4 regions of the Nocardia sp. NPDC055053 genome follow, and region 4 is predicted to be linked to each of the others. Evidence: riboswitches for the same ligand, from Rfam matches in the RefSeq annotation. Region 4 holds a riboswitch; each other region holds the start of a gene.
The links. Region 4 has a riboswitch for S-adenosylmethionine ahead of ACWF82_RS29905 (AfsA-related hotdog domain-containing protein). Riboswitches for the same ligand answer to the same signal wherever they lie in the genome.
Positions count from the first base shown of each region.

Region 1 (4,543 bases), on a different contig from region 4:
GCTCAGGGCGTGGTCGAGGTCGCCGAGGAGGTCTTCGATGTCTTCGAGGCCTACCGAGATGCGGACTACGCCGTCGGAGAGGCCGATGGAGGCTCGGCCTTCCGGGCCCATCGCGCGGTGGGTTGTCGTGGCGGGGTGGGTGATCAGCGTCTTCGCGTCGCCGAGGTTGTTGGAGATGTCGATGATGCGGAGGCGGTTCAGGACCTCGAAGGCGCGCTTCTTGCCGTCGTCACCTGCCAGTTCGAAGGTGACGACGGTGCCGCCGCCGGACATCTGGGAGGTGGCGAGGGCGTGTTGGGGGTGGGATTCCAGGAAGGGGTACTTCACCCAGTTGACCGACTTGCTGGTCTCCAGGAACTGGGCGACCTTCAGTGCCGATTCGGTGGACTGGCGCACGCGCAGCGGCATCGTCTCCAGGCCCTTGAGCAGGGTCCAGGCGTTGAACGGGCTCAGGGCGGGGCCGGTGTGGCGCATCAGGTTCTTGACGGGGCCGTCGATGTAGTCCTTGGAGCCGAGGATGGCGCCGCCGAGGACGCGGCCCTGACCGTCGATGTGCTTGGTGCCGGAGTAGACGACCACGTCGGCGCCGAGTTCGAAGCCGCGCTGTAGCAGCGGGGTGGCGAAGACGTTGTCCAGCACCACCTTCGCGCCCGCGGCGTGCGCGAGCTCGGTGACCTTGCGGACGTCGACAAGGGTCTGCATCGGGTTGGCCGGGGTCTCGAAGAACACGGCCTGGGTGGGCACCGAGAGCGCCTGCTCCCACTGCTCGAGGTCGTCACCGTCGACGAAGACGGTCTCGACACCCCAGCGCGGCAGGATCTCGTTGCACACCACGAAGCACGAGCCGAACAGGCTGCGCGCGGCGACGAGGCGATCGCCCGCCTTCAGCAGCGCGCCGAGCGCGGTGAACACCGCGGACATGCCGGAGGCGGTCGCGAACGCGGCCTCGGCGCCGTCGAGCAGCCGGATGCGCTCCTCGAACATCGCCACGGTCGGGTTGCCGTAGCGGGAGTAGACGAAGTGCTCGACCTCGCCGGTGAACGAGGCCTCGGCGGCCTCGGCGCTCTCGTAGACGAATCCCGAGGTCAGGTACAGCGCCTCGGAGGTCTCCTCGAAGCCGGAGCGGCGCAGGCCGCCGCGGACACCGAGGGTGGCCGGGCCGACGCCCTCGGGCAGTGGCTTGTCGAACGAACCACCGGTGATCATGCGTTTCTCCTTATGCCTGACGCCACGGCAGGCCGACCGCGCGCCAGCCGGTGCTGCCGCGCTGCCCGAACGCGTCGGGGCCGCCCTCGAAACCGTCGAGCACGTTGTAGGACGGGGCGATGCCCGCCGCGGTCGCCACGGTCGCGGCGCCGATGGAGCGCTGACCGGAGCGACACAGGAACACCACGGGCGCGTCGTCCGGCCGCCCGGCCAGCGCCTGCTCTAGCTCGGCGCCGAAGTTCGGGTTGCGGGTTCCGGTGCCGTCGACCCACTCGATGAAGTGGGCCGGGCGCTCGATGGAGCTGGTGTCGGGGATGCCGATGTGTGCCCACTCACCTTCGGTGCGCACGTCGACCAGCACCGCGCCCGGATGCTCGGTCAGGATCTCCCACGCCTTCTCAGGGGTGATGTCGCCGGCGTAAGTCATGTCGAAACCTCCTGCGTGAATCCGCTCTTGCCGTGGCGGTTGTCCGGCGCACGGCCAGGTCGTCACCCGGAGCACCCCACCGCGGAGGAGGGTTGCCGACCAGCGAGCCGGGGCTTGGTACTGGTACTCATGACCTTGCGAACTGAGATTGCCCCGGCACAGGTCACCGTGTCAAACGGTTCATGGTGTGCAGACCAGCCAGGCGCCGTCGACCCGGGTCAGGTTCCAGGTGCTGGTGGACGACGTGTCGCCGATCTGCACGGTGGCGTCGATCTTGGCGCGGTCGCCGTTGACGGTCGCCTTGTCGAAACCCTTCTTGTCGATCGTCACGGCCGATTTCGGGCCGCCGAGCCGTTCGGAGAGGCCGGATTTCTCCTCGTCGAAGCCGGGGCACGCGACACCGGGCGGCGGACGCAGCTCACTGCGCGAGCGCGCGTCGATATAGTTGGAGACGGCGGCCGTGAGCCGGTCGGCCTCTGTGACATTTTTCTCAGCGGGTGAGAGCAGCCCACCGAGCACGATGCCGATGAGCACGACCACCGCGATCACCGCGGCCGCTACGAACGGGACGACGGAACGCTTGTCGGTCTGATCCACCACGATGGGCTGGTCTTCCGAGCCTGATTGTTCCTCGTTCATGCTGTAATCCTGACAGACCGGGCGCGGGCAACCGCACCGCGCGCCGGGTGGCCACAACGCCGCAGATAGAATCGCCTTCGAATGCGGCCTGCTGCCGACGTCGAAGGCAGCTGCCAGCCGCCGGATCGCCAACTTAGCCTAAGCTAAATTGACGCCGTCAACAGTTCTCGACCAAAGGGTGCGCGTAGAAAATGACCGAACAGAGTGCAGCGACCCGCCCGCTCCGCATTGCGATCGTGGGCGCAGGACCGGCCGGTATCTACGCCGCCGACGCCTTGATGAAGTCCGATGCCGACGTGAGCATCGACCTCTACGAGCGCATGCCCGCGCCCTTCGGCCTGATCCGCTACGGCGTCGCGCCCGACCACCCGCGCATCAAGGGCATCATCACCGCCCTGCACAAGGTCCTCGACAAGGACCAGGTGCGGCTGCTCGGCAACATCGACTACGGCACCGACATCACCCTGGATGATCTGCGCCAGTTCTACGACGCGGTGATCTTCTCCACCGGCGCCAACGCCGACCGGGCCCTGCCGATCCCTGGCATCGACCTCGACGGCTCCTACGGTGCCGCCGACTTCGTGTCCTGGTACGACGGACACCCGGACGTGCCGCGCTCGTGGCCGCTGGACGCGGAGAAGGTCGCCGTCCTCGGCGTCGGCAACGTCGCCCTCGATGTGGCGCGCGTGCTGGCCAAGACCGGTGACGAACTGCTGCCGACCGAGATCCCGCCGAACGTCTACAAGGGGCTCAAGGAGAACAAGGCCGTCGAGGTCCACGTCTTCGGACGTCGTGGCCCGGCCCAAGCCAAGTTCACGCCTTTGGAACTGCGCGAACTGGATCACTCGCCGACGATCGAGGTCATCGTCAACCCCGAGGACATCGACTACGACGAGGGCTCCGAGGCCGCGCGCCGTAACTCCAAGCAGGTCGACATGGTCGCCAACACCTTGGAGCAGTGGGCCATCCGCGATCACGGCGGCCGCCCGCACAAGCTGTTCCTGCACTTCTTCGAATCCCCGGCCGAGATCATCGGCGAAGACGGCAAGGTCGTCGGGCTCAAGACCGAGCGCACCCAGCTCGACGGCACCGGCAACGTCAAGGGCACTGGCGAGTTCAAGCAGTGGGACGTGCAGGCGATCTACCGCGCGGTGGGCTACCTGTCGCAGAACGTCACCCAGCTGCCGTTCGACGATCAGGCGGGCACCGTGCCGAACGAGGCCGGTCGCGTGATCGCCGACGAGACCGCCGAGGGCTCGGCCCGTTTCATGCCGTCCACCTACGTGACCGGCTGGATCAAGCGCGGCCCGGTCGGCCTCATCGGCCACACCAAGGGCGACGCCAACGAGACCATCGCCTGCCTGCTCGACGACGCCAAGGACTTCGCCCCGGCGCCGCAGCCCGAGCTGGACGCGGTCACCACGTTCCTCGAGGGCAAGGGCATCCCGTTCACCACGTGGGCGGGCTGGTACCGCCTCGACGCGCACGAGCGCGCCCTCGGCGAGCCCGAAGGCCGTGAGCGCGTGAAGGTCGTGGAGCGCGAGGATATGCTGCGCGCCTCCGAGCCGAACAAGGTCTAGGATCGGACTCCCAGAGGCCGGTGGGTGACAGGACGCCACGTTCTGCAACCCACCGGCTTTTCTGTTCTACGGCCACTGGACTGTTCTAATCCGCCGAACTCGAGGCATTCTGTACAAGTGTTCGATGCCCACGTCCACATCATCGATCCGCGGTTCCCGCTGATCGAGAACGAAGGCTACCTGCCTGACCCCTACACCATCGCCGACTATCGAAAGCGCATGGCGCACTTCGATGTTCGCGGTGGTGCGGTGGTCAGCGCGTCGTTCCAGGGATCCGACCAGTCGTACCTGAAGGCCGCGCTGGCCGAACTCGGGGACGGCTGGGTCGGGGTCACCCGGCTGGATCTGGACGCCACCGACGACGAGATCATCGAGCTGGACCGCGCGGGTGTACGCGCCCTGCGGTTCAACCTCAAGCGCGCCGCCGCCGACATCACCGAGATGACCCTGCAGGCGCTGCGCGCGCACGAGCTGGCCGGCTGGCACGTGGAGCTCTACATCGACGGGCAGATGCTGGCCTCGCTACAGCCGGTGATCTCGAAGCTGCCCGCGCTCTCGATCGACCATCTCGGCATGTCCGAGGAGGGCCTGCCCTACCTGCTCGATCTGGTGGATCGCGGCGCCAGGGTGAAGGCGACCGGTTTCGGCAGGGTCGACATGGACGTGGCCGAGACGCTGCGCCGGATCCACG
Region 1 is NZ_JBSGVD010000028.1:442-4,984, reverse strand. Features, by position in the region: gene ACWF82_RS24895 (O-succinylhomoserine sulfhydrylase) at 1-1,206, opposite strand, end outside; gene ACWF82_RS24890 (rhodanese-like domain-containing protein) at 1,217-1,633, opposite strand; SAM riboswitch class IV at 1,652-1,768, opposite strand; gene ACWF82_RS24885 (Rv0361 family membrane protein) at 1,814-2,272, opposite strand; gene ACWF82_RS24880 (FAD-dependent oxidoreductase) at 2,464-3,852, shown strand; gene ACWF82_RS24875 (amidohydrolase family protein) at 3,970-4,543, shown strand, end outside.
Region 1: linked by a shared signal. The riboswitch ahead of ACWF82_RS24890 (rhodanese-like domain-containing protein) and the one ahead of ACWF82_RS29905 (AfsA-related hotdog domain-containing protein) in region 4 are both predicted to bind S-adenosylmethionine.

Region 2 (5,082 bases), on a different contig from region 4:
GCGGTGGCGCGGGCGCCGACGGCCAGCACGAGCGCGGCCGCGACCCGCTCGGGCTGCCCGACGATCCACTCCAGCACCCGCATGCCGCCCATCGACCCGCCGACGACGGCGCCGAGCCGCTCGATCCCGAGCAGATCGAGCAGCTGCGCCTCGGCGGTCACCTGGTCACGGATGGTCAGATCGGGAAAGCGCGAGCCCCACGGCGTGCCGTCGGGCGCGAGCGAGGACGGGCCGGTGCTGCCTTTGCAGCCGCCGAGCACGTTGGTCGCGATCACACACCATTCGTCGGTGTCGATCGGCGCGCCGGGCCCGACCATGCCCTCCCACCAGCCGGGCTGCGCGTTGTCCGCGCTGGCGATGACATGCGAGTCACCGGTCAGCGCGTGTTCGACGAGCACCACATTGTCGAGAGTGGGCGAGAGCTCGCCCCAGCGTTGCACCGCCAGCCGCACATCGGGGAGCACGGCGCCGTTCTCCAGCGACACGTCCCCGATGGCGACCACGCCGAGTCGCCCGTCCGGCGGTGGCAGCAGGGCCACACCGGTTGCGGGACGGGCGATCGGCGATTCGGTGCTCACAGTCACGTCGTCGCCGCCGCGAAACCCGCGCGCAGATCGGCCAGGATGTCGTCGATTCCCTCGATGCCGACGGCGAGCCGGACCAGCCCCGGAGTGACGCCGGAGGCCAGTTGCTCTTCGGGCGTCAACTGCGAGTGCGTGGTCGATGCCGGGTGAATCACGAGAGAACGCACATCACCGATGTTAGCGACATGGCTGTGCAGGCTTAACGCGTCCACGAACTTCTTGCCCGCGTCGACACCGCCGCGCAGCTCGAACGCGACGATCGCGCCCGCGCCCTTGGGCGCGAGCTGCTTGGCCCGCGCGTACCAGGGCGAGGTCTCCAGACCCGCGTAGTACACGGCCTCGACGCCCGGCTGCTCGGCGACGAACTTCGCCACGGCCTCGGCATTGGACACGTGCCGTTCGACCCGCAGGCTCAGCGTCTCGATGCCCTGGGCGATGAGGAACGCGTTGAACGGCGACACCGCCGCACCCAGATCGCGCAGCAGCTGCACGCGGGCCTTCAGCGCGAAGGCGGGCGCGCCCAGGTCGGCGAACACCGCGCCGTGGTAGCTGGGATCGGGCTCGGTGAAACCGGGGAAGCGCGCGTTGCCGTCGGCGTCGCGCACGGTCCAGTCGAAGGTGCCACCGTCGACGATCGCGCCCGCGACCGCGGCGCCGTGCCCGCCCAGGTACTTCGTGGCCGAGTGCACGACGATGTCGGCGCCGTGGGCCAGCGGCTGGATCAGGTACGGAGTCGCGACGGTGTTGTCGACGATCAGCGGGATGCCCGCCTTGTGCGCCACCTCGGCGATGCCGGGGATGTCGAACACGGCGCTGCTCGGGTTGGCGATGGTCTCGCCGTAGAAGGCCTTGGTGTTGGGCCGGATGGCGGCCTGCCACTGCGCCAGGTCGTCGGGATCCTCGACGAAGGAGACCTCGATGCCGAGCTTGGGCAGCGAGTAGTGGAACAGGTTGTACGTGCCGCCGTAGAGGTGCGGGCTCGACACGATGTGGTCACCGGCACTGGCCAGGTTCAGGATCGCGTAGGTCTCGGCGGCCTGGCCCGAGGCCAGCAGCAGCGCCGCGACGCCACCCTCGAGCGCGGCGATGCGCTGCTCGACCGCGTCCTGGGTTGGGTTCATGATCCGGGTGTAGATGTTGCCCGGTTCGGCGAGACCGAACAGCGCGGCGGCGTGGTCGGTGTCGCGGAAGGTGTAGGAGGTGGTCTGGTAGATCGGCAGTGCCCGCGCGTTGGTGCTCGCGTCGGGTGCCTGGCCCGCGTGGATCTGCTTGGTCTCGAAGGACCAGTTCTCGGGCAGGGCAGAGTCGGTCATGAAATGCTCCAGGATTGTTTGCCGGTGTCTCGCGTCAGCTGGGTCGGATCGACGGACAACAACACATGGGGGCCTCCTGCGATGCGCGCTTGCTCTCGACCTTCGAGAGCCCGGTCATCACCCGGAGCACCCCACCGCAGCTGGAGGGTTGCCGACCAGCGAGCCGGGGCTTGGCGCTGGTACTCATGACCTTGCCGTCATGTTAACCGGCCATCGGGTCAGCGCGGAAACTTCCCCCGGTTTCGTCGCCTGGATCACTCCGCCGCCGGTGTGCCGACCCCTGGCGTGTCGCGGTCGGCCGGTGCGCCGCAGACGCGGCGAAGTTCGTGGTAGGCGCGCAGGACGGCGCTCCTGGTCACCCCGGCGGCGGCTTCCGGTGTCGAGCCGAGCAGCTCGTCCTCGATGGCGGCCAGCGACAGGTGACACAGCATCTGCCAGGTGCCCGCGACCATCCGGACCGAGAAGTCGTCCGGCGTGGTCGCCATCCGCTCGGCGAGTTGCGTGCAGACCGCGACGTTCTTCTTCTCCGCGTATTCGAGCGCGCGGGCGTTCACGGCCTGGCTGGTTCGCATGATCCGCTGCATCTGCAGGAACTGGCGCAGGAACCGGATGCCGTCGGCGTCGGCCTCGGCGTCGATGACCTGCAGATAGGCGCCGCACAGCGCCCCGAGTTCGTTGCCGGTGCGCGGTTGCTCGCCGAGCGCGGCGGCGACGGTGACCCCGAAGTCGTCGATCGGGGCGAGCACGATGTCTTCCTTCATCGGGAAGTAGCGGTTGACCGTGCGCGGGGAGACGTCGGCGCCCGCGGCGATCTGCTCGACCGTGGTCGCGTCGAAGCCCTGCGAGTCGCACAGGTTCAGCCCGACCTCGACGATCGCCGCCTTGGTCTGGATCTTCTTGCGTTCGCGCAGGCCCGTCGGCGCGCGGCCGGCCGTGGTCAGGCCTGCCGGTTCGGTCGCCCGGTCCGCGCTGATCGGAGTGGTCGAGTCCAGCATCCCTCCAGATTACCGTCCGGCTCGATTTGTCTGTCCAATCGCGCCAAATGGCGCAGTCAGACATTTTGCTCTTGACGCCAATTGTCTCGTGGTGCCAGGATTGAGCCAGCCTTCGAGTGACTAGGAGTCCGTGGTGACCGGCATCGACATAGACGCGAAACCAACTGAGACACAACAGAGTTCGATGCGATGGTGGGCGCTGGCCGTCCTCGCCTCCGCGCAGTTGATGGTGATCCTCGACGCCACCGTCGTCACGATCGCGCTCCCGTTCGCCCAGAAAGACCTCGGCATCAGCGAGGGCGACAAACAGTGGGCGCTCACCGCCTACACCCTGATCTTCGGCGGCCTGCTGCTGCTCGGCGGGCGGATGGCCGACTACCTCGGCCGCAGGCGCATCTTCCTGATCGGCCTGGTCGGCTTCGCCGCCGCGTCGGCGCTGGCCGGGCTCGCCCAGGACGGGCTGCAGCTGTTCCTCGGGCGCGGCTTGCAGGGCGCGTTCGCGGCGCTGCTCGCGCCATCGGCGCTGTCGCTGTTGTCGGTGACATTCACCGACGTCAAGGAGCGGGCGCGCGCGTTCGCGGTGTTCGCCGGGATCTCGGCGGGTGGTGTCGCGTTCGGGTTGATCGTGGGCGGCGCGCTCACCGAGTACGTGTCGTGGCGCTGGACGCTGCTGATGAACACGCCGGTCGCGATCGTCGCGCTGCTCGGCGCGCTGGCGGTTCTCGTGCGCGATGTGCCGGTGCCGCGGGTCGGCGGTTACGACCTGCCCGGCGCCGTCACCGTGACGCTCGGGCTGGTGTCGATCGTCTACGGATTCAGCCGCGCCGCCGAACACGGCTGGCTGGCTTCGAGCACACTGGGCCTGCTCGGGGCAGGCGCCGCGCTGCTGATCGCCTTCGTCGTCATCGAGGCGCGCTCGGCGAATCCGCTGCTGCCGCTGCGCATTCCGGGGGAGATCAACCGGGGTGGGGCGCTGCTGGCCGCGCTGTTCATCCCGATCGCCATGTTCGCGATGTTCCTGTTCCTGAGCTTCTACTACCAGAACACCCTGGGCTACTCGCCGCTGAAAGCGGGCGTCGCGTTCCTGCCGTTCCCGGTCGGCATCGCGGTCTCGGCGGGTGTCACCAGCGCGCTGATGCCCAAGCTCGGCCCGCGCCCGCTGATGGTGGTCGGCGCGCTGCTCGGCACCGTCGGCCTGCTGTGGCTGGCCCAGCTCGGCTACGGCGACGGGTACGCGCTGAGCGTGCTGCCCGCCCAGCTGCTGATCGCGCTCGGTATGGGGCCGCTGTTCGTCGGCATGCAGGCCGTCGCGCTGCATCAGGTCGACGCCGACGACTCCGGCGTGGCCAGCGCCCTGCTCAATGCGGCCCAGCAGGTCGGCGGCGCGGTCGGCACCGCCCTGCTCACCACGATCTCGGTGCAGGCGGCGAAGAACTACGCGACCGACAATCCGACCGTCGACCACCTCGTCGACCGGGCCTCGATCTACAGCTACGACGTGGCGTTCTATGTCGGCGCCGGCTTCTTCCTCGTCGCCGCGGTGGTGATCGCGGTGATGATCAGGGACAAGCCGGAGAACCTGATCGAAGGCGACGAGCACGCCGCCCGGGTGCCGATCGCCGTCTGAGTTCGGATCACCGGGCCCCGCACGCCGTTTCCGGCGGGCGGGGCCCGTGTGTGCCGGGCGGCGGCACAAGGGCCAGGGCGACCGCAATTCGTTCGCAAGTGGGCGCCAATCGGCCGCGGTCACGCTCTGCTCATGACTATCGAGACCGCCGATGAGGCGAACAACACCGTGGCTGCCGTGCCGCATCCTGTCGACCCGGCGTCGAGCTCCGTCCCGCCGGGGAGCCGGGACCGGGGCAGGGCATTGGTCCTGGCCGTCGGCGCGGCCCTGTGGGCGGCGGGCAACCTCATGCATCCGCTGGAACACGCCGAGTCCTCCGAGCAAGCGCCGACCTGGGCGGCCGCGCATCTCACCTTCGCCGTCGGCGCGGTGCTGATGGCGGTCGGGTTACCCGCGCTGGTTCGGGCCATCCGCCGCCCGGGTGACGAGGGGGCGGGCAAGCTTCTCACCCTCGCGCACGGGTTGCTGTTCGCCGGGCTGGCGGTGGTGATCCCGATCGGGGCCTATCACGAGGTGTTCGTCAGCACCCATCTCGACCACCACACCGCGGCCGAGATCTCCGA
Region 2 is NZ_JBSGVD010000032.1:55,139-60,220, reverse strand. Features, by position in the region: gene metX (homoserine O-acetyltransferase MetX) at 1-584, opposite strand, end outside; gene ACWF82_RS26810 (bifunctional o-acetylhomoserine/o-acetylserine sulfhydrylase) at 581-1,897, opposite strand; SAM riboswitch class IV at 1,978-2,088, opposite strand; gene ACWF82_RS26805 (TetR family transcriptional regulator) at 2,152-2,892, opposite strand; gene ACWF82_RS26800 (MFS transporter) at 3,026-4,519, shown strand; gene ACWF82_RS26795 (hypothetical protein) at 4,652-5,082, shown strand, end outside.
Region 2: linked by a shared signal. The riboswitch ahead of ACWF82_RS26810 (bifunctional o-acetylhomoserine/o-acetylserine sulfhydrylase) and the one ahead of ACWF82_RS29905 (AfsA-related hotdog domain-containing protein) in region 4 are both predicted to bind S-adenosylmethionine.

Region 3 (5,082 bases), on a different contig from region 4:
GCGGCGCTTCCGGTTCGGGGACCGCCGCGATACGCGGTGCCGGTACCGGCACTTCCGTCGTCGGCGCAGGGGCGATTACCGGCGGCGGAGGTGGCAGTTCGACCGTAGTCGTCGGGGCGATCGGGGCCGCCGGGATGTCGACGGTGGTGGTCGGCAGGGGCACGACGGTGGTTGTCGTACTGGTAGGCGGCGGGGTTGTTGTCGTCGAAGTGGTTGTAGTCGTAGATGTTTCGGCGATGCGGGTAGTCGAGGTGACCGAGGTCCGCGCCGCGGGCACCGACTCGTCCTCGGCAAGACCGCCGATCGCGGCTAGACCGAGCACGCCGGCAACTCCGATCCCGGCCACCACGGGCCAGCGGCGCTTCTTGTCCTGTGGCCTGGGCGGACGAGCCCACGGATCGGGCGGCTGATTCGGTCGAGTCACGATTTCCCCTTAGGTGTCTGAGCACTTCTGCGGGGCTTCATCGCGACTGGCCAGAGGCCCGTTACCCAGTTCTGCGGCGCGTCAAACATTCTCGAGGACGGTATGCCGAAGCGGGCGGGCTGTTGGGCCCGCCCGCGATGGTGTGCCGGTTCAGCCGATGAGGCAGGGGGCGGCGCCCGCGGGGGAATCGGCGGTGAGGGGGCGGGTTTCGGGGGTGGGGTTCCAGAGGCCTTCGGTGGTGGCGTAGGTCCAGGTCGGGCCGGATTCGGTGAGGGTGGCGACGGCCGTGATCAGGCGGTCTACGTCGGTGGCGGTGGTGCCGAGGCCGATGCTGGCGCGGAGGGCGGCGTCAAGGCCGAGGCGGGCGAGGAGGGGGTGGGCGCAGAAACGGCCGTCGCGGATGCCGATGGCGTGTTCAGCGGAGAGGTAGGCGGCGACCTGGCCGGGGGCGTAGCCGGCGACGGTGAAGGCGACGATGCCGACGCAGTCGGGGCTGTCGGACCAGATGCGGACGATGTCGACGCCGGGGATCGCGGACAAGCCGTCGCGCAGACGGTCGGCCAGGAAGCGTTCGTGGGCAACGAGTTCGGCGGAATCTATGGCGGCCAGCGCGTCACAGGCGGCGGCGATGGCGGCTGCGCCGAGCACATTCGGCGAGCCCGCCTCGTGCCGCTGCGGCGCCGCGGCCCACTCGACCTGTTCCACACCGACTTCGCGCACCGCGCCACCACCGGCCAGGTACGGCGCGCCCGCGTCGAGCCAGTCCCGCTTGCCGACCAGCACACCGGCGCCGAACGGCGCGTACAGCTTGTGCCCGGAGAAGGCGAGATAGTCGATCCCGTTCTCGCGCAAGGAGATCCGGCGATGCGGGGCCAGCTGCGCCGCGTCGACGAGAATCCGCGCGCCACACAGGTGGGCGATGGTGGCCAGCCGCTCCAGCGGCAGCACCTCACCGGTCACATTGGAAGCCCCGGTCACCGCGAGCAACGCGGCGGGCTTGCTGCACAATTCGGCGACGACCCGCCGGATCGTCTCCTCGACGGTGTCGGCGGCCTGCACGACGCGACGCCCGTGCGCAGTCCACGGCAGGAAGTTCGCGTGATGCTCGATATCGAGCACGACGGTCTCGCCGGGCACGCAGCCTGCCAGCAGGTTCAGCGAATCGGTGGTGTTGCGGGTGAACACGACGACCTGGTCGTCACAGGCGTCGACGAACCGGGCGACCGCGCCACGGGAGGCCTCGTAGCACTCGGTGGAGATCCGCGAAGCGTAGCCGGCGCCGCGGTGCACGCTGGCGTAGTACGGCAGCAGCCGCGAAATCCGGTCGGTGACCTGCCGCAACGCGGGCGCGCTCGCCGCGTAGTCGAAGTTGGCGTAGGTGCTTGTCCCGCCTTGCACGAGCGGAACCTGCAGGTCGGCGCCGGACACGGCGGCCAGGGCACAGGTGGGGTCGATTACTGCGGTCATGACGAAATCCCGTCGGCTCAGGGACTCGTTCCCGAAAAGGGTGCTGCGAGTCCGCGCTTGCCGCGCCCACTGCGGACGGCGGCCTGGTCGTCACCCGGAGCACCCCACCGCGGAGGAGGGTTGCCGACCAGCTAGCCGGGGCTTGTCGCTGGTACTCGTGACCTGTTGACGAGAGTGACAGACGATCCCGCGACCTGTCAACCACCCGAATCGCCACGCCCGAACCGAAGCGGCCGGGCGTCGCGAAGATCGGCGCGACAGCCCCACGCCGGAACATCACGCGCGCCGACGACGTAATACCAACGCCCGCAACATGACCGGCCACCCTGAGCACAGGCATTGATTGCCGTCAGGTTGCCCACTACGCAATCACAGCCCAATGATCTGCCCAATCCATGATGGATGACCCAAATGATTGAGTCTCCCCACTATTTGTTAGAGTGGCCGTCATGTCCACGAACACGAACTCCGTCCGCGGCCTGCCGCGCTACCCGGTGTACGCGCTCGGACGGCTCACCAAGGCACTGCACGCCGAGATCGACGTGCCGCTGCGCGATCACTGGGTGCTCACCTTCATCGCGGAGAACGCCGACCTGACACAGAAGAAGGTCGGCGACGCGCTCGGTATCGACCGCAGCGAAGTCGTCCGGCTGGTCGACGCGCTCGAACGCGCAGGCCTGGTAGAGCGCACCCGCGACGGCAAGGACCGCCGCAAGTACCGGCTGCGGATCACCGATGCCGGGCGCAAGCAGTGCAAGCGCACCGACCGCCTCATCGCCGATGCCACCGCGCGGGTGCTCGAGCGGCTCGACGCCGACGAACAGCGCGCACTGCACCGGCTGACGCTCACCGCGCTCGGCGAAATCCCGGAATCGCCGTCGTGATCCGCGCCGCGGCACGCCTCACGGTGCCGTAGCGCCACACCTTCTCCGAGTACCGTTGGCACCTGGTGACCATCCCGTTTGCCCTCCGGTAACCCGACCGTGAAACAACAGACGACACCGATGGGGGTCAACCGATGAGAGGTGGACTGAGCGCCATGCTCGAGCCACGCACTGAGGACCCGGCCGGCCGGTTGCGTGACCCACTGTTGCGCGCCGACCTGGCCGCGCCGCCACGCACCCTGGTGGACATCCTGACCAGCACCGCCCTGGCTCATCCCGGCGCACCCGCCATCGACGACGGCACCGTCGTGCTCAGCTATATGGAACTGATCGCCGCGATCGAGGCCAGGATGGCCGAGCTCACCGCGGCGGGCGTGCGACCGGGCGACCGGGTCGGCGTGCGGATGCCCTCGGGCAGCGCGGCGCTGTACGTGACGATCCTGGCCGCCCTCTACTGCGGCGCCGCCTATGTGCCCGTCGACGCCGACGACCCGGAGGAACGCGCCAGGCTGGTGTTCGGCGAGGCCAGGGTGAGCGCCCTGGCCACCGCCGATGGCATCGAGTCGGCCACCGCCGCCGCTGGACGCGCACCGGCCTCGGACTGGAACACCCTGCCCACCCCCGCCGACGACGCCTGGATCATCTTCACCTCCGGCTCCACCGGCACGCCCAAGGGCGTCGCGGTGACCCACCGCAATGCCGCCGCGTTCGTCGACGCCGAGGCGAGGCTGTTCCTGCAGCACGCGCCGATCGGCCCCGGCGACCGCGTGCTGGCCGGCCTTTCGGTGGCCTTCGACGCCTCCTGCGAGGAGATGTGGCTGGCCTGGCGGCACGGCGCCTGCCTGGTCCCCGCCCCGCGCGACCTGGTCCGCACCGGCGCCGACCTCGGCCCGTGGCTCATGCGCCGGGAGATCAGCATCGTCTCCACCGTCCCGACCCTGGCCGCGACCTGGCCCGCCGTAGCGCTGGACTCGGTGCGGCTGCTCATCTTCGGCGGCGAAGCCGTTCCGCCGGAACTGGCCGAACGACTGGCCGGCGGCGCCGACCGCGAGGTGTGGAACACCTACGGCCCCACCGAGGCCACGGTCGTCGCCTGTGCCGCGCTGCTCGACGGGAAGATGCCGATCCGCATCGGCCTGCCGCTGGACGGCTGGGACCTCACCGTCGTCGACCCGCAGGGCAATCCGGTGCCCGAAGGCGAGACCGGCGAACTCGTCATCGGCGGCGTCGGCCTGGCCCGCTACCTGGACCCGGCCAAGGACGCCGAGAAGTACGCCCCGCTGCCCTCGCTCGGCTGGGAACGCGCCTACCGCAGCGGCGATCTGGTCCGCAACGACCGCGACGGCCTGATCTTCCTCGGCCGCGCCGACGACCAGATCAAGATCGGCGGCAGGCGCATCGAACTCGGCGAGATCGACAACGCCCTGCAGCACCTGCCCGGCGTCAGCGGCGCGGCGGCCGCGATCCGGACGACCAAGGCGGGCAACAAGATCCTGGTCGGCTACCTCACCGGCGCCGGACCCGACTTCGACGTCACGATGGCCAGAAAGATACTGGCCGAACAACTTCCGGCCCCGCTGGTGCCGCGCCTCGCGGTCGTCCCCGACCTGCCGACGCGCACCTCGGGCAAGGTCGACCGCAATGCCCTGCCCTGGCCGCTGCCGAGCACCGACGAACCCACCGAATCCGGCGGCCTCGGCGGCACCGCGGCCTGGGTCGCCGGGCTGTGGGACGCCATCCTCGGCGCCGAAGCCACCGACCTCGATGCCGACTTCTTCGATCTGGGCGGCGGCTCGCTGGCGGCGGCCCAGCTGGTCGGCGCGCTGCGTGAGCAGTATCCGCATGTCACCGTCGCCGACCTCTACGACCATCCGCGCCTCGGCTCGCTCGTCGAGCTGCTCGACGGCAGCGCGCCGGTCGCGGCCGTCGACGCGCGGGTCGTCGCGCCGACTCCGCTGCGCGCGCAGATCACCCAGGTGCTGGCCACGATTCCGCTGACCACCCTCACCGGCCTGCAGTGGGTCACCTGGCTGGCCGTGGTGTCGGCGATCGCGGGCTGGTCCGGTTCGCTGCCGTGGCTGCCGCGGCTGTCCTGGTGGTGGATCGTGCTGGCGTTCGTCCTGTTCATCTCGCCGCTGGGCCGGATGACACTGTGCGTGGCGGGCGCGCGGGTCCTGCTGGCTGGTCTTCAGCCGGGCACCTACCCACGCGGCTCGTCGGTCCACCTGCGACTGTGGGCGGCCGTGCGGCTGTCCGAGGCAAGTGGCGCCGAAAGCCTGTCCGGCGCACCGCTGATGGTGCCGTTCG
Region 3 is NZ_JBSGVD010000043.1:38,735-43,816, reverse strand. Features, by position in the region: gene ACWF82_RS30185 (excalibur calcium-binding domain-containing protein) at 1-424, opposite strand, end outside; gene ACWF82_RS30180 (aminotransferase class V-fold PLP-dependent enzyme) at 575-1,891, opposite strand; SAM riboswitch class IV at 1,940-2,054, opposite strand; gene ACWF82_RS30175 (MarR family winged helix-turn-helix transcriptional regulator) at 2,341-2,775, shown strand; gene ACWF82_RS30170 (Pls/PosA family non-ribosomal peptide synthetase) at 2,931-5,082, shown strand, end outside.
Region 3: linked by a shared signal. The riboswitch ahead of ACWF82_RS30180 (aminotransferase class V-fold PLP-dependent enzyme) and the one ahead of ACWF82_RS29905 (AfsA-related hotdog domain-containing protein) in region 4 are both predicted to bind S-adenosylmethionine.

Region 4 (5,082 bases):
GGTCGGTGCTGTGGTCGCCGTAGCCCCAGGTGTCGTCGGGGCTGATGCCGTGTTCGCGCAGGTAGGCCACCACCGCTTCGCCTTTGGCATCGCCGATCATCGGCCGGTGGACCTCGCCGGTCAGCGAGCCGTGTTCGTCGAGCACCGGCTCGGTGGCGATGATGTGATCGGCACCGACCGCGGCGGCCACCGGAGCGATCGCCGGTGCGAACGATCCGGAGAGCAGGACGGTGCGAACGCCTGAATCATGATGTGCGCGCAGTGCTTCCAAGGTATCGAGATAGAACGGCGCGCCATCCGCGGCGAAGGTGTCGAACCAGCGCTGCCCCGACTCATCGAGCGCGGCGTACTCGACTCCGCGATAGATCCGGTAGTAGTGGCGGTTGATCTCCTCGCGCGGAGTGCCCGCTGCCGCCAGCTGTTTGATCTCGCCGGTGATGCGCGCGTACTCGCTGCCGTCGTCACCGCGCTCGGTGAGCCAGTGCCGCAGGAACGCGAACATGCTCTTGACGGTGATCAACGTTTCGTCGACATCGAAGAACGCCACGCTCATGCCGACTCCGCCAGGTGCGCGGTGACCGCCTTGGCCGCCTTGGCTCGCTCGATCTGCGCGATGCGGTCGTTGGGCAGCGCGGTGAACTCGATGCGCGAGCCGGCCACGGTCTTGCCGAATTGACGCACCTCGGTCTCGATGACGAACTGCAGCTTGCCGGGATCGTCCACCGAGACCGGCGTGAGCCGGGCGTGCAGGGTCGCGGGCAGCGGGAACAGGAACGAGGTGAACCGCAGGTCCACGTTGTTCCACACGATGTAGAAGTGCTCCTGCGGCCTGCGCACGCCGTATTCGAGTTCGAACGCGGCCAGGAACAGCTGGCGCACCGCCTCGATCACCACGATGCCCTGCACGTGCTCACCGGTCTGATGGTCGAGCAGCAGTTCGTTGTCGCTGTCGAGGCGCAGGTCGGCGCGGAAGACGTTCTCGTTCTCCCTGGTCAGCCCGGCCAACAGCACATTGGAATGCTGGTACTTGTGCACGTGATGGCGGCGGGCCGGTTCGGCGATCTCGCCGACCACCCGCAGCCGGGCCCCGGCGGTCTGCGCGACATGCTCGAGGTAATCGAGATCGTGCCGGGTGATGCCCTGCCCCAGGTGCACCGTCAACTCCCGATCGGTGAGACGGCCGCCGCGCAACAGGGCGACGAGTCCCGACACGGTGTGCACCCGGTCGTCCGCGGAGATTCCGAGAAACCGGTCGGCGACCACGACGAAGGTGGTCGCCACCGTTTCCGGGGCACGGGTGGCGGAGTCGAGTTGGACAACAGACATGGATAGAACCTCCAGAAGGACGCTTATGGCGGGTGGGAACTCCCCGCCATCCGGTCGTCACCCGGAGCACCCCGCCCCCGATGGAGGGTTGCCGCCCAGCAAGCCGGGGCTCGAAGCTGGAACTCGTGACCGTCGAACGAAAATTATTCGGGCGCAGAACTTTTGAACAGTGTTGCGACCAGGTTGCGAAAAATCCGACCACGGGCGGAAGATCCCCTGGTCGACGATGCCTATGCTGTGCGTGACAGTCCGTCACACCCACCGGAGGCACCGTTGCCGAACAATCTCGAAGCCAGCATCGACATCGCCGCAGCGCCGGAGAAGGTGTGGTCGATCCTGGCCGACCTGCGCCGCATGCCCGAGCTCAGCCCGACCACGCTGAAGATGATCGCCGTCGGTGGGGTCCGCGACGGCGCCTACACCGTCAATCTGAACAAGGTCGGCTGGAAGGTGTACCCGACCACCTCGCGCATCGTGAGCTACGAGCCAAGCAAGTCCTTCGCGTTCCGGATGAACGAGAACCGCACGGTGTGGCGCTACGAGCTCCAGCCGACCGCCACCGGCACCCGCGTTGTCGAAACCCGCACCGTCGACCCCGTCAAGGGCGTGCCGGCGTGGCTGCGCGGGACGATCAAGGTCGCCCTCGGTGGTGAGGAGAAGTTCGAGGCCGACCTGGTCGCGGGCATGAACGAAACCCTCAGCAAGGTCAAGGCTGTCGCAGAGCGCTGACCTGCACAAACCCCGAGAGCCCGCCGGATGATCCGGCGGGCTCTCGGCGTTGCCGGACTGTCAGGGCAGGTCTGCGCGGATCTCGTCGAGCGCCTCCGCCGTCCGCGTGAGCAGCGCCGTCACGGTCGCCAGTTCCTCGGCGGTGAACCGCGCCGCGAGATCGCGTTCCACGGCGACCGCGCGCACGTCACCCGCGGCGGTCACCTCGCGGCCCGCCTCGGTCAGCCGGGTCTCGAGCACGTTCTTGTGCCATTCGTGCGGCGTGCGCTCGACCAGGCCACGGTCCTGGAGGTTGGTCAGGACGGTGTTCATGGTCGGTGGCGTGACCCCAGCCAGCCGGGCCAGCGCGGCGGCGGAGATGCCGGGGTTCTCCGCGAGGTGTAGCAGGGCGCTGTACTGCGGGACGGTCAGCCCGGCCGGCTTCAGCGCGGCGGTCTTCGCCGCGATCAGGGACTGCTCGGCGCGCTTGATATACGTGCCGAGCCTCTCGGCGGCGGGCATGGACGTCATGCGTGCATGGTATCCGTCCGTCATCATGTAATGCCCTTGACGATCATTAGAGCTCTAATCTACATTTCTGCCCATCACTTGATGTCTGGCATTACATCACTGAGAGGCTTCATCATGATCAGGACCAGCGCCACCATCGCACTGGCCGTCGCCTGCCTGTCCGCTACGTCGTGCGGAACCGACACCGCGCCGGCGTTGAGCACCGCCTTCGAGCTGCCCGGCGATGCCGTGTATCCCGAGGGCATCGCACTGGACGCTCGCTCCGGCGACAGCTATGTCGGCTCGTTCGCCGACGGCACGGTCTACCGGGCGGCCGCGGGCGCCGAGCGCGCGGAGGTGTTCCTGCCCGCGGGCGCGGACGGCCGCAAGACGGCCAACGGAGTGCGGGTCGACCGGGACGGCAGGCTGTGGGTGATCGATTCGGGCGTGGGAGTCGCGGTGTACGACACCGGTTCCCGCGCGCTGCTGGCCCGGTTCGACGTGCCGGGCGCCGCGCCGCGTTTCGTCAACGATCTCGACTTCGGTGCCGACGGGAGCGGCTATCTGACCGACAGTGTCCGCAATGTCGTCTATCGGGTCACTCCAGACCAGATGGCCTCGGGCCATGGTGAATTGGGGGTCGCCTACGACCTGAGCCCGGTGCTCGGACCGCGCGATGCGAAGACCTTCGAGCTGAACGGGATCGTCGCCGATCAGGCGGGCACGTATCTGCTCGTCGTCGCGATGTCGGCGGGCGAGCTGTACCGGATCGACCTGACCGGCGCCGAGCCGATCCGCAAGGTCGCGCTGACCGGCGGCGACGTGCGCCACGGCGACGGCATGGAACTGCGCGACAACACGCTGTGGGTAGTCCACAACACCGAGAACACTGTCAGCCGCTGGACCGTCACCGACCGCGGTACCGCCGCTACGCGTGATCGCGAATTCCATGATCCCGCACTGAATATCCCCACGACGATGGTGCACTCGGGCGATCGGGCGCTGATCGTGTCGTCACAGTTCGACAAGGGTGGGCCGATGGGTGATGCGGGTTCGCCCGGGACGTTCGTGGTGTCGGCGGTCGACGGGTTCTGAGTCAGGCCCCGTCGACGAATTCCCTGAGGACGGCGACGAATTCGTCCGGCTGCTCGATCTGCGGCGAGTGACCCGCGTGCTCGACGAGGTGGGTGCGCGCGCCGGCCGCGGCGTAGCGGTCCAGGGTGGCCGTGCTGTCGTAGAGGTAGTCGTGCCTGCCGTGCACGGCAAGGACCGGGAGGTCGAGTGCGGCGACCCGCTCGTCGAGCGGATGTGCGGCGAGGTCGTCAGCTCGCGCACCGGCCGCATAGGCGAGACCGCCCGGCACCGCGGTTCGGAAGTCCCGAACCATCGCGTCGGCCAGGCCGGGCGCGGAGGCGTAGCGGAAGCGCGGCGCGAACACGGTCCGGTTGGCCAGCCGGATCACCAGGCCGGGCGTCCAGCGTTGCGCCAGCCGGACCGACCATGGCCGGACCACCCACTTCGCCACGGACGGGATCGCAGCGATGTGATAGTCCGGCGCCTGGCCGACCACTACGACCCGCGCCACCCGCGGCGAGCCGGCGAGTTCGAGAGCGATCTCCGCGCCGAACGAATGACCGACCACAGTCACCTGCGACAGGTCCAGCTCGTCGAGCAGCGCGGCGATCGGAGCGCTGCGCGCGGCAGCCGTGAAGTCACCGGATTCCGCGCCCTGATCGTGGACATCCACCCGGATCACGCGGTGGTCGCCGGTCAGCCGTTCGGCGACCGCCGCGAACCAGTCGACCGAACCGGGTATGCCGTGCACGAACACGATCACCGGGCCGGTGCGCGAGCCTTCGTCCAGAAATAGCACCTGTCCAGACTATCGAGACCGTTCGGTTCGTCTGCCGCGCCGGGGCGGTGCGTTATGCCCCGGACACGACGAAGGCCCGCACCATGTCGGTACAGGCCTTCGTCGTATTCGATTGCGCCGCACAGATACTCGCGGCCGCCGGACCAGGCGGTCAGACCAGGCCGAACCAGTCGAGGCGGTCGAGCCACTTCTCGCCCGCCTTGCCGAAGAGCCTGCCCACGGAGCTGCCTGCGAAGCCGGCGGCGAACGCGCGGGTCTGCTGGCGGCGGCCGGCGGCCTGGACCTCCCGGAGCAGCCGGGTGGCGTCCTCGGCGGCCTGGAGCATGCGGGCCACATCCTCGGCGGTGACCGGCGGAGCGGGGGGCGGGGGTGTGGTGGCGCCGCTGGCGTTGTCGGTCATGAAGGTCCTTCCACGAGTACCGATCTGCCTATCGATGGCCACTGTACCCGTGTGCACACGTTGCACAAGAACCGACTGTGCTCAAACGTGTTCAAACGTATGCACACGAACTGACCGACGCGAAAAGAGCCGCCGGCGATTTCTCGCCCGGCGGCTCTTTCTCAGATCTCCGGTCGATCGCTCCGGGTGGTAGGCGCACTCGGAACCTCGGCCAGGGTGGTTCAAATATTGATACGAATATCAGTTCGTTGTCGCGGAGGCCTTG
Region 4 is NZ_JBSGVD010000042.1:30,469-35,550, forward strand. Features, by position in the region: gene ACWF82_RS29900 (HAD family hydrolase) at 1-553, opposite strand, end outside; gene ACWF82_RS29905 (AfsA-related hotdog domain-containing protein) at 550-1,326, opposite strand; SAM riboswitch class IV at 1,341-1,457, opposite strand; gene ACWF82_RS29910 (SRPBCC family protein) at 1,600-2,055, shown strand; gene ACWF82_RS29915 (MarR family winged helix-turn-helix transcriptional regulator) at 2,116-2,565, opposite strand; gene ACWF82_RS29920 (SMP-30/gluconolactonase/LRE family protein) at 2,680-3,639, shown strand; gene ACWF82_RS29925 (alpha/beta fold hydrolase) at 3,641-4,417, opposite strand; gene ACWF82_RS29930 (hypothetical protein) at 4,569-4,817, opposite strand; gene ACWF82_RS29935 (hypothetical protein) at 5,058-5,082, opposite strand, start outside.